DNA from 2 places in the Pseudomonas sp. TUM25319 genome. Region 2 is predicted to be linked to the other one. Evidence: riboswitches for the same ligand, from Rfam matches in the RefSeq annotation. Region 2 holds a riboswitch; the other holds the start of a gene.
What was found. Region 2 has a riboswitch for cobalamin ahead of cobW (cobalamin biosynthesis protein CobW). Riboswitches for the same ligand answer to the same signal wherever they lie in the genome.
Positions count from the first base shown of each region.

Region 1: it holds a riboswitch for cobalamin, as region 2 does, so the genes downstream of both, AC05QJ_RS14125 (ABC transporter substrate-binding protein) here and cobW (cobalamin biosynthesis protein CobW) in region 2, are expected to answer to the same signal.

Region 1 covers NZ_CM150751.1:2,995,396-3,002,801, reverse strand. The annotation lists gene AC05QJ_RS14135 (fatty acyl-AMP ligase) at 1-1,554, shown strand, start outside; gene AC05QJ_RS14130 (thioesterase II family protein) at 1,544-2,269, shown strand; cobalamin riboswitch at 2,302-2,502, shown strand; gene AC05QJ_RS14125 (ABC transporter substrate-binding protein) at 2,654-3,661, shown strand; gene AC05QJ_RS14120 (FecCD family ABC transporter permease) at 3,661-4,701, shown strand; gene AC05QJ_RS14115 (ABC transporter ATP-binding protein) at 4,698-5,489, shown strand; gene AC05QJ_RS14110 (pseudoazurin) at 5,511-5,948, shown strand; gene AC05QJ_RS14105 (OprD family porin) at 5,985-7,322, shown strand.
Region 2 covers NZ_CM150751.1:4,133,678-4,141,083, reverse strand. The annotation lists gene AC05QJ_RS19110 (hypothetical protein) at 1-140, shown strand, start outside; gene AC05QJ_RS19105 (DUF1272 domain-containing protein) at 174-419, opposite strand; gene cobM (precorrin-4 C(11)-methyltransferase) at 488-1,234, opposite strand; gene AC05QJ_RS19095 (cobalamin biosynthesis protein) at 1,263-1,688, opposite strand; gene AC05QJ_RS19090 (CbtA family protein) at 1,688-2,380, opposite strand; gene AC05QJ_RS19085 (CbtB domain-containing protein) at 2,392-2,577, opposite strand; cobalamin riboswitch at 2,675-2,878, opposite strand; cobalamin riboswitch at 3,084-3,284, shown strand; gene cobW (cobalamin biosynthesis protein CobW) at 3,382-4,449, shown strand; gene cobN (cobaltochelatase subunit CobN) at 4,453-7,406, shown strand, end outside.

The DNA of each region.
Region 1 (7,406 bases), 1.1 Mb from region 2:
CGGCCGGGCGACCGCGTCGCGCTGTTCTTTCCCCAGGGGCTGGAGTTCATCGCCAGCTTTCTCGGCTGCCTGCTGGCCGGGCGCATTGCCGTGCCGGTCAACCTGCCGACCCGGCGCCGCGTCGAACGCTGCCTGAAGATCCTCGACGACAGCGGCAGCCGCCTGTTGCTGGTGGCCGAGAGCGAACGCCCGGCCTTGCGCGAGGCGTTCGCCCGCAGCAGCGCCGAAGGGCTCGCCCTGCTCAGCCCGACCAGCGAGTGCGACGCCGAAGCAAGCTGGAGCCGACCGGAGGACAACGACCCGCAGCGCACCGCCTTCCTGCAGTACACCTCGGGATCGACCTCGGCACCCAAGGGCGTGATCGTCAGCCACGCCAACATCAGCGCCAACCTGCGCATGATGCGCGACGCCTGGGCACTGGATCACACCAGCGATTTCGTCACCTGGCAGCCGCACCACCACGACATGGGGCTGATCCTCGGCCAATTGCTGCCCATCGTACTGGGCAACCACACGGTGATCCTGTCGCCAGCCACCTTCGTTCGCCAGCCACTGGTCTGGCTGCAGGCCATCGCCCGTTACCGCGCACGCCTGGCCGGCGGCCCGAACTTCGCCTACAACCTCGCCGTGGAACGCTACGACGCCCGCCGCCTGGAAGGCCTGGACCTGTCCTGCTGGACCCACGCCCTCAACGGCGCCGACGTGGTGCGTCCGGCCAGCCTGACGCGCTTCGCCGAGTGCTATGGCGCCCATGGTTTTGCCGCCAGCGCCTTCCTACCCTGCTACGGCCTGGCCGAGGCGACCCTGTTCGTGTCCGGTGGCCCCCATGGGCGACCGGTACGCACCCTCAGTGCCGACCCGCAGGCGCTGGCACTGGAACAGCGCTTGCGCCGGCCCGTCGACCCGGCCAATGCGCAGGTGCTGGTGGGCTGTGGCGAGCCTTCGTGGGAGGTGCAGGTAGCGATCGTCGACCCCGCCACACGGCAACGTTGCGAAATCGGGCAGATCGGCGAGATCTGGCTGCGCGGCCCGGCCATCGCTCGCGGTTACTGGCAGAACCCGGAGGCCACCGAGGCAGGCTTTCGCGCGCGCCTCGACGACGGCAGCGAACACCACTGGCTGCGCACCGGCGACCTGGGCTTCGTCGAGGAACAGGACCGCCAGCTCTACATCGGCGGCCGCCTGAAGGACCTGATCATCTGCGAGGGCCGCAACCTGCACCCGGAAGACATCGAGCACACGGTGATCGAGGCGCTGCGCGATGCAAGGGCACAAAGCTGCGCCGTGTTCAGCCACGACAACGAACAACAGCGCCAGACCCTGGTCGCCGCCATCGAGCTGAACCGCGAGCTCAAGCGCTGGCTGCGCGACGATCCGCGCCAGCTCAAGGCCACCGTGCGCGGCGCGGTGACGGACAGCCACGGCGTGACCCTGAATCGCATCGTGTTCGTCCAGCCCACCAGCATCCACAAGACCACCAGCGGCAAGATCCAGCGCGGCAGGATGCGCCAGCTCTACCTGGCGGCCCAACTGGAACTGCTCGATGACGCCTGAGACGGGCCTGGTGCAGTGGCTGGCCGACGACGCGGCGCCGGTCAGCCTGGTGTGCTTTCACTGCGCCGGCGGCAGTGCACAGGGGTTCTTCCCGTGGAAAAAAGCCGTGGCCGGCCGCTGCGAACTGTATGCGGTGGAACTGCCCGGCCGTACCCGGCGACTGCGCGAGCCCTTCGCCCGCTCGCTGGCGGAGCTGGCCGGGCACTTCGCCGAGCAGTGCCAGCGGCTGCCGGACAAACCGCTGGTGCTGTTCGGCCACAGCCTGGGGGCCCTGCTCGCCTACGAAACCGCCCGCCACCTGCTGGCCGCGGGCGCCCGGCGACCCTCGCGGCTGCTGGTGGCGTCACGGCAAAGCCCGGACTGGCTGCCAGTCTGCGCCGGCCTGCCGCCGCTGACCGACCGCGCCCTGCGCGACTACCTCGCCGACCTCGCCGGCACGCCCAGGGAAGTGCTGGACAACCCGGCGATGATGGACCTCACCGTACCGATCCTGCAGGCCGACCTTGAACTGATCCTCGACTACCGCCATCGGTACCAGCAGCCGCTGGAGATCCCCGTGGTGGCTTTCGGGGCGCTGGAGGACCGCCAGGTGAGCTACGAGTCGCTGCTGGCCTGGCGTCGGGTCAGCGGTGCCGGGTTCTCCCTGCGCATGAGCGACGGCGGGCACTTTGCGGTGATGGGGCAAATCGAAAGCGTGCTGCGGGCCCTGGGCTGACGCCCGGGGCTGGCCCTGCGCCGCTCTATCCCGTACCATCGCGCCCCGCCGGTTTCCGAAAGGAATTAATAGGGAATCCGTGCGCGCCGCCCACCGGCGCGAAAACGGAACTGCCCCCGCAACTGTAGGCGCCGAGCCTGCTCCTCATCGAACGCCACTGGGCCACGCCCGGGAAGGCTGGAGCAGTGCCAGGACGCGCCAGTCAGGAGACCTGCCGGCCAGCAGCATCACAAACCCACCGGCGGGGTGTCCGGAAAGGGCATCCCGTCTGCGCACGGCAACCGTCTTCACGGCTGCCCGGCGTGCGTCCGCGTGTTTTTCCGGGGTGTGTTTTCCAGACCTGTGCCGTGTCACCGCACACGTTCGAATGGAGATCGCATCCGCATGTCACCGTCCCGTCTCGCCCTAGCCCTGCTCGCCAGCCTCGGCCTGAACCACGCCGCTGTCGCCGCGCCTACCCAGTACCCGCTCACCGTGGACAACTGCGGCATGAAGCTGACCTTCGACCAGGCGCCCGCCCGCGCCGTGACCATCGGCCAGTCCGGTACCGAGATGTTCTATGCCCTGGGCCTGGAACAGAAGCTGGCCGGCACCTCGCTGTGGTTCAGCGATGTCCCCGAACGCTTCAAGGCGCAGAACGCGAAGGTCGAGCGTCTGGCCGACAACGACCCCAGCTTCGAGGCGGTGATCGGCAAGCGGCCCGGCCTGGTGGCGGTGCAGTTCGAGTGGATGGTCGGACCGCAAGGCGTGGTCGGCACCCGCGAGCAGTTCGCCGACCTCAAGGTGCCGACCTACCTGATGCCGTCCGACTGCGAAGGCAAGGACAACCTCAGCGGCGCCGACGGCACCCGCCTGCAACCGTTCCAGATCGACAGCCTGTACAAGAGCATCGAGCAACTGGCGCAGATCATGGACGTGAGCGAGCGCGGCGATGCCGTGGTCAACGACCTCAAGGCGCGTCTGGCCAAGGTCACCGCCAGCGCCGGCCAGCGCCGCGAAGAAAACCAGTCGGCGGTGTTCTGGTTCTCCAGCGCCGACCTCGACATCGACCCCTACGTGGCCGGGCGCAAGGGTATTCCCGACTTCATGCTCAACACCCTGGGCATGCGTAACGTCATCGAGTCCGATGAGGAATGGCCGACCGTGGGCTGGGAAACCATCGCCAAGGCCAACCCGACCTTCCTGGTGATCGCCCGCATGGACCGCCGCCGCTTCCCCGCCGACGATTACCTGAAGAAACTCGAGTTCCTCAAGAACGATCCGGTCACCCGCAACATGGACGCAGTGAAAAACGACCGCATCGTCATCATCGACGCCAACTCGATGCAGGCCAGCCTGACCCTGATCGATGGCATCGAAGCCCTGGCCGCCGCCAGCCAGAAGGCCCGTTGATGCTCCACGCCCTTGCCCGTCTCGCCCTGCGCTCGCTGGGCCATGCACTGTGGGTCGGCGCCCTGCTGGCCCTGGCGGTGATCGCCGCGGCCAGCATCGGCGAAACGCGCCTCGGGCTGTCCGTGGTGCTGGACGTGCTGGGCAACAAGTTGTGGAGTGCCGGGCATCTGCTCGACCCCATCGACGAAGGCATCATCTGGAACTATCGCCTGCCCCGCGCCCTGGTGGCCGGCGCCTGCGGGGCCGGTCTGGCCATGGCCGGCGTGGTATTGCAGGCGCTGCTGCGCAACCCGCTGGCCGACCCCTACCTGCTGGGGATTTCCGCCGGAGCGTCCACAGGCGCGGTGCTGGTGGCGATCATCGGGGTCGGCGCCGGAGCCTTGTCGATGTCCGCCGGCGCGTTCGTCGGCGCCCTCGCCGCCTTCGCCCTGGTGGCGCTGCTGGCCCGGGGCGCACGGGGAGCCGGCAGTGCCGGACAGATCATCCTCGCCGGTATCGCCGGTTCGCAGTTGTTCAACGCCCTCACCTCGTTCCTGATCACCGCCTCGGCCAGCGCCGAACAGGCCCGCGGCCTGATGTTCTGGCTGCTGGGCAACCTCAGCGGAGTGCGCTGGCCGGCGGTGTGGCTGGCGCTGCCGGTGGTGCTGGCAGGCTTGCTGCTGTGCCTGTGGCACCGCCGCGCACTGGACGCCTTCACCTTCGGCAGCGATGCCGCGGCGGCGCTGGGCATTCCGGTGCGCCGGGTACAGGTGCTGCTGGTGACCTGCTCGGCGCTGATGACCGCCGTGCTGGTCTCCCTCGTCGGCTCCATCGGCTTCGTCGGCCTGGTGATTCCCCATGCCGTGCGCCTGCTCGCCGGCCCGCGGCACACCCGCCTGCTACCGCTGAGCGCACTGTGCGGGGCATTGTTCCTGATCGCCGCCGATGTGCTGTCGCGCACCCTGCTCAAGGGGCAGGTGCTGCCCATCGGCGTGATCACAGCGCTGGTCGGCGCACCGGTGTTCGCCCTGATCCTGATCCGGGGGCAGCGCCTGCGATGAACGCCTTCAACGATGCGCAACGCTGTGCCGCCCTCGCCTGCAACGGCCTGGGCTATCGGATCAAGGACACGCCGCTGCTGGCGGAAGTGAGCTTGCAGGCGGTTCCCGGCGAAACCCTCGGCATCGTCGGCCCCAACGGTTCGGGCAAATCCACCCTGCTGCGGCTGCTGGCCGGTCTGCTCAAACCTTGCGCCGGTGAGGTACTGCTCAACGCGCAACCGCTGTCGCGCCTGCGCCGCAGCGACATCGCCCGGCAACTGGCGGTGGTGGAACAACAGGCCAGCACCGATGACGCCATCAGCGTGCGCGACGCCGTGGAACTGGGCCGCACGCCTTGGCTGTCGGCGCTGTCACCGTGGAACGCAGCCGACGATGCCATCGTCGCCGACGCTCTACGGGCGGTGGGCATGCAGCACCTGGCGACACGAGCCTGGCACAGCCTGTCCGGCGGCGAGCGCCAGCGCGTGCACATCGCCCGCGCCCTGGCCCAGCAGCCGCGCGTGCTGCTGCTGGACGAGCCGACCAACCACCTGGATATCCAGCAGCAACTGAGCATCCTGCACCTGGTGCGGGCACTGCCGGTGACCACCCTGATCGCCCTGCACGACCTCAACCAGGCCCTGGACTGCGACCGCCTGGCAGTCATGCAGCAGGGCCGGCTGGTGGCCCTCGGACCGCCGCTGGAGGTACTGACCCCGCAACGCCTGCGCGACACCTTCGGCGTGCACGGCCATTTCATCGACGACCCGCTGGACGGCAGCCGTTTCCTGCGCCTGCGTCCGCTCTGACCCTGTTTCGAGGATTCTGCAATGAAACGCTTTTCCGCCCTGGCGCTGTCGGCCCTGCTGCTCAGCAGCACCGCCGTGGCCGAGGTCCATGAAGTGAAGATGCTCAACCGTGGTGCCAGCGGCGCCATGGTCTACGAACCGGACTTCCTGCGCCTGCAGCCCGGCGACAGCGTGCGCTTCGTCGCCACCCACAGCAGCCACAACGCCGCCAGCATCGAAGGCCTGCTGCCGGCCGGCGCCGCGCCATTCAAAAGCAAGATCAACCAGCCGCTGGAAGTAACGTTCGACGTCCCCGGCTTCTACGGCATCCAGTGCAGCCCCCATGTCTCGATGGGCATGGTCATGGCGATCCAGGTCGGCGAGCCCGGCGCTGCCGCCCCGGTGATACCCGCCAACCTCAACCCCCGTGCCGGCCAACGCCTGGCGAGCATCATCCAGCGCGAACTGCCACCGCGCTGATTCCCGATTTCGTCTGTTACGCAAGGAACGCCCGTGATCAAGCTCCACCCTTTCGCCCTGGCCCTCGCGGCGCCAGCGCTGGCCCATGCCGAATCGGCCCAGGAACAGGCCAACGGCTTTATCGACGACAGCACCTGGCTGCTGCTCAACCGCAGCGTCTTCGATCAGCGCGACTACCGCCACGACGCCCGCAGCAACGGCGCGCGCAACGCCTACAAACCCCGCAACCAACGCAGCGACCAGTCGCTGGAATGGGCCTATGGCCTGATGGGCACCCTGCAATCGGGCTTCACCCAGGGCACCGTCGGCGTGGGTGTCGATGCCCACCTGTATTACGCCCGGCAACTGGACAGCGGCGGCGGCCGGGCCGGCAAGGCGCGGCTGCTGGGGCTGGATAACGAAGGCCACCCCAAAAGCGATGCGTCGCGGGGTGGTGCGGCCCTGAAGGTTCGTACCGCCAACACGACCCTGAGCTACGGCGAGCAGCGGGTGAAGACCCCGGTATTCAGCTCGTCCGACAGCCGTCTGCTGCCGGAAACCGCCACCGGTTTCTTCCTCGACAGCCGGGAAATCCCTGGTTTAAAGCTGGTGGCCGGCCACTTCAACGAAAGCACCGACCGCAACGCCTCCAGCCATGACCGCGGCTTCGTGGTGAACTACTCCAATGGCAAACAGGGCAACAGCTTCGACCTTGCCGGCGCGGTCTACAGCGGCTTGCCGGGCCTCACCGCCAGCCTCTACAGCTCGGTCTACGAAGACACCTGGCGCCAGCACTACCTGGGCGCCAGCTACCTCAAGCCGCTGGCGGGCGACCGTTCGCTGGGGCTGGACCTCCATCTCTATCGCACCACCGATACCGGCAAGGCGCTGTCCGGCCGGATCGACAACACCACCTGGAGCCTGACGCCGAGCTACCGCACTGGCGCCCACACCTTCAGCCTCGGCTATCAGCAGGTGGATGGCGACACCCCGTTCGACTACGTCACCCGCGGCGCCATCTTCATCGGCAACGCGGTGCAACTGTCCGACTTCAATGCGCCCAACGAACGCTCCTGGCAGGCACGTTACGACCTGGCGATGCAGTCTTTCGGCGTGCCGGGGCTGGTGTTCAGCGCGCTGTACGTGCGCGGCAGCGGCATCGACGGCAGCCATGTCGATCCGCGAGGTGGCTACGCCTGGCTGGGCTACGGCAAGGGTGGCCGGCACTGGGAACGGGACCTGGAAGCACGCTATGTGGTCCAGGACGGACCGGCGAAAAACCTCGCGCTGTCGCTGCGCTACAACGTGCATCGGGGCAACACGGCGCAGGCCGAGACAGATACCGATCAGGTGAGGTTCGCGGTGGAATACCCATTGGGCGGGAAACTGCGCTAGGCGCTGGACGCAGCGCATCCGGACTCGCCCCTAGCGTGTCGAAAGCAGGCTCGGACCCTTGACTGACACCCCGTCAACCCAGCG
Region 2 (7,406 bases):
ATCCGGCATTGGCCGAGGCTGGCGCAGCCGGCACCCTGGATCTTGCCGCGATCATCAGCAGCGTGGTGGGCGGTGGCGCAGGCGGAGCGATCCTGACCTTTGTCATCGGCCTGATCAAGAACAAGCTGCAGCCGCACTAGCCAGAAAAAAGGGCCTGCATTGCAGGCCCTGTTTCAATGTGCCGGGCATCCCCCGGCTTTCACCGTGCGTACCGTGGTCGCCGGGTTGCGCGTCAGCTTCTCGCCCACCCGCGCCGGACGTGGCTGCAGCTCGCCGCCACAGTTCGGGCATTTGCCCTTCAACTGACCTTCCGCGCAGCTGCGGCAATAGGTGCATTCGAACGAACAGATCATCGCATCGCGGCTGTCGCCTGGCAGGTCGGTGGCGCAGCATTCGCAGCAGGGGCGGAGCTCAAGCATGAAGGTAGTCCTTTGAAATATGCCGAAGCCCTAGGTTGAAGGGGCTGCGAAGGCAATGCAAGTGGCCATTATGGGCGATACAGGTGCGCGTGTCCGGCCCGGTACAGCGCCGACTCGCTGAAGCTGTCGCTGGACAGCACCCGCCCCACCAGGATCAGCGCGGTGCGGCGGAACCCCTTGCGCTCGCTCTGCCCGACGATGTCGTCGAGGGTGCCCAGCACCCAGTCCTGGTCCGGCCAGGTGGCGCGGTGGACCACGGCAATCGGACAGTCACCGCCGTAGTGCGGGCGCAGTTCCTCGACGATCCGTGCCAGATGACGGACCCCGAGGTGAATCGCCATGGTCGTGCCGTGCGCCGCCAGGCTGGCCAGCGCCTCGCCCTCGGGCATGGGCGAGCTGTCGGCGAAGCGGGTGAGGATCACGCTCTGGGCAATGTCCGGCAGGGTCAGCTCGCAGCCCAGCAGCGCGGCACTGGCAGCGGTGGCGGTGACGCCGGGGACGATCTCGTAGTGAATGCCCAGCTCGCGCAAATGGCGGATCTGCTCACCAATCGCGCCGTACAGGCTGGGGTCGCCGCTGTGCACCCGGGCTACGTCCTGGCCCTTGGCGTGGGCGGCGCTGATGGCGTCGATGATCTGTTGCAGGTGCAGCTCGGCGCTGTTGATCAGAGTCTCGGCACTGTGGCCTTCGAGCACTGCAGCGGGTACCAGGGAGCCGGCGTAGATGATCACCGGGCACTGGCGGATCAGGCGCTGGCCCTTGACGGTGATCAGCTCCGGGTCGCCGGGGCCGGCGCCGATGAAATAGACGGTCATGACGAATCCTTGGACGAGAGGCGGCGGATTATCCGCCAAAGGACGGTGCCCAGGCCAATGCCAGGGTCATGTCGTCCTGCACGATACGGGTGATGCGCAGTTGCGCGATGCCGCCGCCGGCCTGTTCGGCCAAGGCCAGGGCGCTGCTTTCGGCCACGCCGTGGCAGCCGCTGTGGCGAAAGGCGATGGCGGAATGGTGACTCAGGCGTGAGGCAAAGGGCGCCAGTTGCGCGGCGCTGAAGAAGATCAGCGGCAGGTCGAGGTCGGCCGCCAGGCGCAGCAGGCCGGGTTCGTTGCGCTTGAGGTCGATGCTGGCCAGGCCAGCGAGGGCGGAAACGGGCAGGTCATGGGCCTGCAGGGTCTGCCGCAGCAGTCTGGCCAGAGCACTGGCCGAATTGCCGCGACGGCAGCCCAGCCCGGCGAACAGCGGGGTTACGCCGGGTGTAACGGTCATCAGGCCGCCTGGCGACGGTACAGCCAGGCGCTGATCAGGCCCAGGGCGACCCAGAACGCGGCGTTGGTCAGCAGCGAAGCGACGATGAACTGCGACTCCAGGGCCTCCGGTGCCAGGCTCTCATGCACTTCAGGTTGCGGCGCGCCGATCACGTGGGGGAGGACCAGCAGCACCAGGCCTACGGCCTTGAGCAGCCAGTTGCCGGCGAACACGATCAGGGCCAGGCCCACGGCGGTGGCGGCGGCAGTGCCGACCCACCAGTACTGACGCAGGGCCAGGTCGGCGGCGGCGGTGCCGGGCAGTTCGGGCGGCAGGCCGAGGTTCGGTGCCAGGCAGAACACGGCGAAACCGCCCAGGCCCCAGAGGGCGCCGGTGGCCACGCGTCCCGGGCTGCGGAGGGTGTACATGGCGGCGAGCAGCAGGGCAAAGCCCACCGCGACCACCAGGTTGCCACCGGTGGTGGACAGCACGCGCTGCCAGCCATCTTCCGGCGACCAGGCTTCGGCGTCGTGGTGATGTTCTTCAGTGGCGGCGGCGCCGGCATGCTCGTGTTCGTGAGCGGCCGGGGCGGCGGTTTCATAGGTTTCCGCCTGGAGGATCAGCGGCGACACCCAGAAGCTCTGCAACAGGGTCAACAGCAGGGCGGCCAGCAGGCCGGCGAAGCCTGCGGTGCGGGCAATGCGCATGAACATTCGGGCAGGCCTCAGTGGCAGGGGAAGGCGGCGCTGTGGCGGGTGTCGTGAGCGGCGTTATGCACCGCTTCGATGTGCGAGAACCCGGCGAAGTAGACCAGGCACAGGCCCAGTACCGAGGCGCTTACGGCGGCGACGATACGCTGGCTGAGGGTGACGGGTGTGGCGATGGAAGGACGGGCTGTGGTGATCGGCATGGCGCTTTCCTCTTGGTGTTATCGGCAACAGGCAAGCGCGAAGAACCCCTGACCGGACTCGCCCAGGAGTTGCAACGTCGCCCGCCCACCGCAGGTTTGGTCAATGCTGGTCTGGGCCGGTCTCCGGGCTGGCGAGGGTGGATGAACAACTCCAACCGTGGCGTCACCTTCCCATGCCGAACTGCTGGCACAGTGGATCAGACGCTTTCCTCGCTTACCGTTGCGGGGGCAGCACCGGCTTTTACCGGTTTCCCGTTTCACCTTTTGTAATAAAAAAGGCACCCAAACGAATCGCGCTAGGAAATCACGCGCGTTGACATCCGTCAATACAGCGGTTGACCGACTTCCGGGCACTGCGTAGCCTTGCCGATTCGAGGTTCTTCGGCGCGGGCCGGAGCTAGGTTCTGTACGAAAAGTCTTGAGACGAAGGTCAGGCAAGGCGAAAACAGCCGAGGAAGCGGAGTTGACTGGTTGTCAATGAGCATTCCGAGGCTGTTTTCAACGCAGCATCACCGAGTATCAAGGCTTTTCGTACAGAACCGAAGAGGGGAACGCGGTGCGCCTTTATTGGCCAGGCCGCGGCTGCCCCCGCAACTGTAGGCGCTGCCAGCATCGACACAGCCACTGCCCAGACGGCGGGAAGGCGTCGGTGACGCCCTGAAGGGCACAGCGCGAGCCAGGAGACCTGCCTCGTACAGTTTCCGACATTCAACCGGGCGGGGTGATCCGGTGGCGAACGCGCCCAGGCCAGACGGCCTGCGGCTCCCGTCCCGCATGCCCGCCATCCTGCCAAGGGCATCCGACATGAAAACACTGGCCAAACTCCCCGTCACCATCGTCACCGGCTTCCTCGGTTCGGGCAAAACCACCCTGCTGCGGCACATGCTGGACAACGCCCAGGGCCGCCGCATCGCGGTGATCGTCAACGAGTTCGGCGAGCTGGGCATCGACGGCGAGATCCTCAAACAATGCAGCATCGGCTGCACCGAGGAAGAGGCCAGCGGCCGTGTCTACGAGCTGGCCAACGGCTGCCTGTGCTGCACCGTCCAGGAAGAGTTCTTCCCGGTGATGCGCGAACTGGTGGCCCGTCGCGGCGATCTCGACCATATCCTGATCGAAACCAGCGGCCTGGCGCTGCCCAAGCCTCTGGTACAAGCCTTCCAGTGGCCGGAAATCCGCAATGCCTGCACCGTCGACGCGGTCATCACCGTGGTCGACAGCCCGGCCGTGGCCGCCGGCACCTTCGCCGCCTTCCCCGAGCAGGTGGACGCCCAGCGTAAGCTGGACCCGAACCTGGACCACGAATCGCCGCTGCACGAGCTGTTCGCCGACCAACTGGCCAGCGCCGACCTGGTGGTGCTGAACAAGGCCGACCTGATCGCCGCCGACGCCCTGGCTGCGGTGCGTGCCGAAGTGGCCGAAGAGCTGCCGCCTGCGGTGAAGGTGATCGAGGCGAGCAAAGGCGTGTTGCCACTGGACGTGCTGCTGGGCCTGGGCGCCGAGTCCGAAGCTCATATCGATGGCCGGCGCACCCACCACGACAGCCACCATGATGACGACGACCACGACGATCACGATCACGACGCCTTCGATTCCATCTCCCTGGAACTGCCGGAAGCCGACGAAGCCCTGCTGCTGGACGCCCTGACCCAACTGGTGGTGGATACCGGCATCCTGCGGGTCAAGGGCTTCGCCGCCATTCCCGGCAAGCCGATGCGTCTGCTGATCCAGGGCGTGGGCACCCGCTTCGACAAGCACTTCGACCGCGCCTGGCGCGCCGACGAACCGCGGGTCACGCGCCTGGTGCTGATCGGCCAGGAACTGGAGGCCGAGGTCCTGCAAGCCCGTCTGCGCTCGGCCCTGGGCGCCTGATCCATGCACCTGCTGCGGACCCAGCCCGGTGGTTTCGTACCGGACGACAGCATTGCCGACCTCGGGCAGACACCTGCCGAGCTGGTGATCCTTTGCAGTGGTGATTCGCACCTGGCGCTGCTGGCCGAAACCGCCCGGCAGTTGCCGGGCGATTACCCCAGCCTGCGCCTGGCCAACCCCATGCAGGTACAGAACCATGCCTCGGTAGACCTTTACGTTGACCAGGTGCTGCGCCACGCCAAGGTGATCCTGGTGTCGCTGCATGGCGGCATCGGTTACTGGCGCTACGGCGTCGAGCAACTGGTGGAACTGGCCGCCCGTGGCGTGAAGCTGATCCTGGTGCCGGGCGACGACCGTCCGGACCCGGAGCTGAGCAGTCTGGGCAGCGTGACGGGCGAACACGCCGAACGGCTCTGGCACTTCCTGCGCCAGGGCGGCAAGGCCAACGCCCTGAATCTGTTCAACTGCCTGGCCAGTCTGTGGCTGGGTCGCGATTACGCCTGGGACGAACCTCGGCAATTGCCGCGTACCAGCCTTTACCACCCCGATCATGCCGAACCCGGACTGGCGCACTGGCGTGCCGACTGGCAAGCCGGCCAGCCGGTGGTGCCGCTGCTGTTCTACCGCTCGCACCTGCAGGCGGCCAACACCGGCTTCGTCGACGTGTTCTGCGAGCGTCTGGCCGGTGCCGGGCTCAATCCCTTGCCGATCGCCGTAGCCAGCCTCAAGGAAGCCGGTTGCCTGGCCCAGGTCGAAGACTGGCTGGACGAAACCGGCGCTGCGCTGATCCTCAATACCACCGGCTTCGCCCAGTCCAGCCCGGAACAGCCGCACCTGCGCCCGTTCCGCCGTGACATCCCGGTGTTGCAGGCGATCTGCGCCCAGGACAACCAGCCGGGCTGGGAGGCCAGCGAACAGGGCCTCGGCGCCCGGGACCTGGCGATGCACATCGCCTTGCCGGAGCTGGACGGGCGGATCATCACCCGGCCGGTGAGTTTCAAGGACCTGGCCTGGCGCAGCGAGCGCAGCCAGTCCGATGTGGTCTGCTACCGGCCGCACCCCGAGCGCATGGATTTCGTCGCCGAGCTGGCACGGCGCTGGTGCGAACTGGCGCGCCTGCCCAATCCGCAGAAGCGGGTGGCGCTGATCCTCGCCAACTACCCGACCCGTGATGGTCGCATCGGCAACGGCGTCGGCCTGGACACGCCGGCGGCGGCCCTGAATATCCTGCGGGCGCTGAAACAGCAGGGGTATCCGGTGAGCGAATTGCCGGATACCGGCACCGCGCTGATCCACGACCTGCTGGGCGGTGTCAGCAACGACCTCGACACCCTCGACCAGCGCCCCTGTGCCCAGAGCATGGCGCTGGACGACTACCTGGCGGCCTTTGCCCAACTCCCCGAAGCCAATCAGCAGGCGGTGCGCGAACGCTGGGGCGAGCCGCAGCAGGACCCGATGTTCCGTGGCGGGCGCATGATGGTCGCCGGCCTGCGTCTGGGCCTGACCTTCGTCGGCATCCAGCCGGCGCGTGGCTATCAGCTCGACCCGAGCGCCGTCTACCACGACCCGGACCTGGTACCGCCCCACGGCTACCTGGCCTTTTACTTCTGGCTGCGCCACGGCTTTGCCGCCGATGCGCTGATCCATGTCGGCAAGCACGGCAACCTGGAGTGGCTGCCGGGCAAGGGCGTTGGTCTCTCCGACCAGTGCTGGCCGGATGCGCTGATCGGGCCGCTGCCGAACATCTACCCGTTCATCGTCAACGACCCGGGCGAGGGCGCCCAGGCCAAGCGCCGCACCCAGGCGGTGATCATCGACCACCTGATGCCGCCGCTGACCCGCGCCGAAACCTACGGGCCGCTGCGCAACCTGGAGCTGCTGGCCGACGAATACTACGAAGCCCAGTTGCTTGATCCGCGCCGCGCCGTGGAACTGCAGAAAGACATCCTGCAACTGGTGCGCGACAACCATATCGACCGCGAGCTGCAACTGGATGGCGCCCTGGACGACGCCAACGTCTGGCTGCCACGGCTGGACACTTACCTGTGCGACCTCAAGGAATCGCAGATCCGCGATGGCCTGCATGTGTTCGGTGAGTCACCGGTCGGTCGCCTGCGCATCGACACCCTGCAGGCGTTGTTGCGCGTGGCCAGGGGCGATGGTCGCGGTGCCAATGCCAGCCTGCCCCGTGCGCTCGCCCGGGCGTTGCGGCTGGGCTTCGACCCGCTGGACTGCGACCTCGGCGAGCCCTGGAGCGGCCCGCGCCCCGAGCCACTGGCGGCATTCGACTGCGGCCCGTGGCGTACCCACGGCGATACCCGCGAGCGCCTGGAATTGCTGAGCGCCGCGTTGATCGAGACGGCGCTGTCCGGCGTGTCCGAATTACCCGACGACAGCCAGTGGGACGAAGTGCTTGCCATACTGCAAGGGCTGCGCGAGCAGGTGGCGCCGCAACTGGACGCCTGCGGCGCGGCCGAGATGCAGGGCGTGCTCAGCGCCCTCGAAGGCCGCTTCGTGCCCGCCGGCCCCAGCGGCGCCCCGAGTCGCGGACGGCTCGACACGCTGCCCACCGGGCGCAACTTCTACACCGTCGATGTACGCAACCTGCCCACCGCCACCGCCTGGCGCCTGGGCTTCGCCTCCGCCAGCCTGATTCTCGAGCGTCATCTGCAGGACCACGGCGATCACCTGCGCCAGCTCGGCCTGTCGGTGTGGGGTACGGCGACCATGCGCACCGGCGGTGACGATATCGCCCAGGCCATGGCGCTGATGGGCGTGCGGCCGGTGTGGGCAGCGGGCAGCCACCGTGTCGATGATTTCGAGATCCTGCCGCTGAGCCTGCTGGACCGCCCGCGGGTGGATGTCACCCTTCGAGTGTCTGGCTTCTTCCGCGACGCGTTCGGCAACCTGATCAAGCTGTTCGACGCCGCGGTGCAGGCCGTGGCTGCGCTGGACGA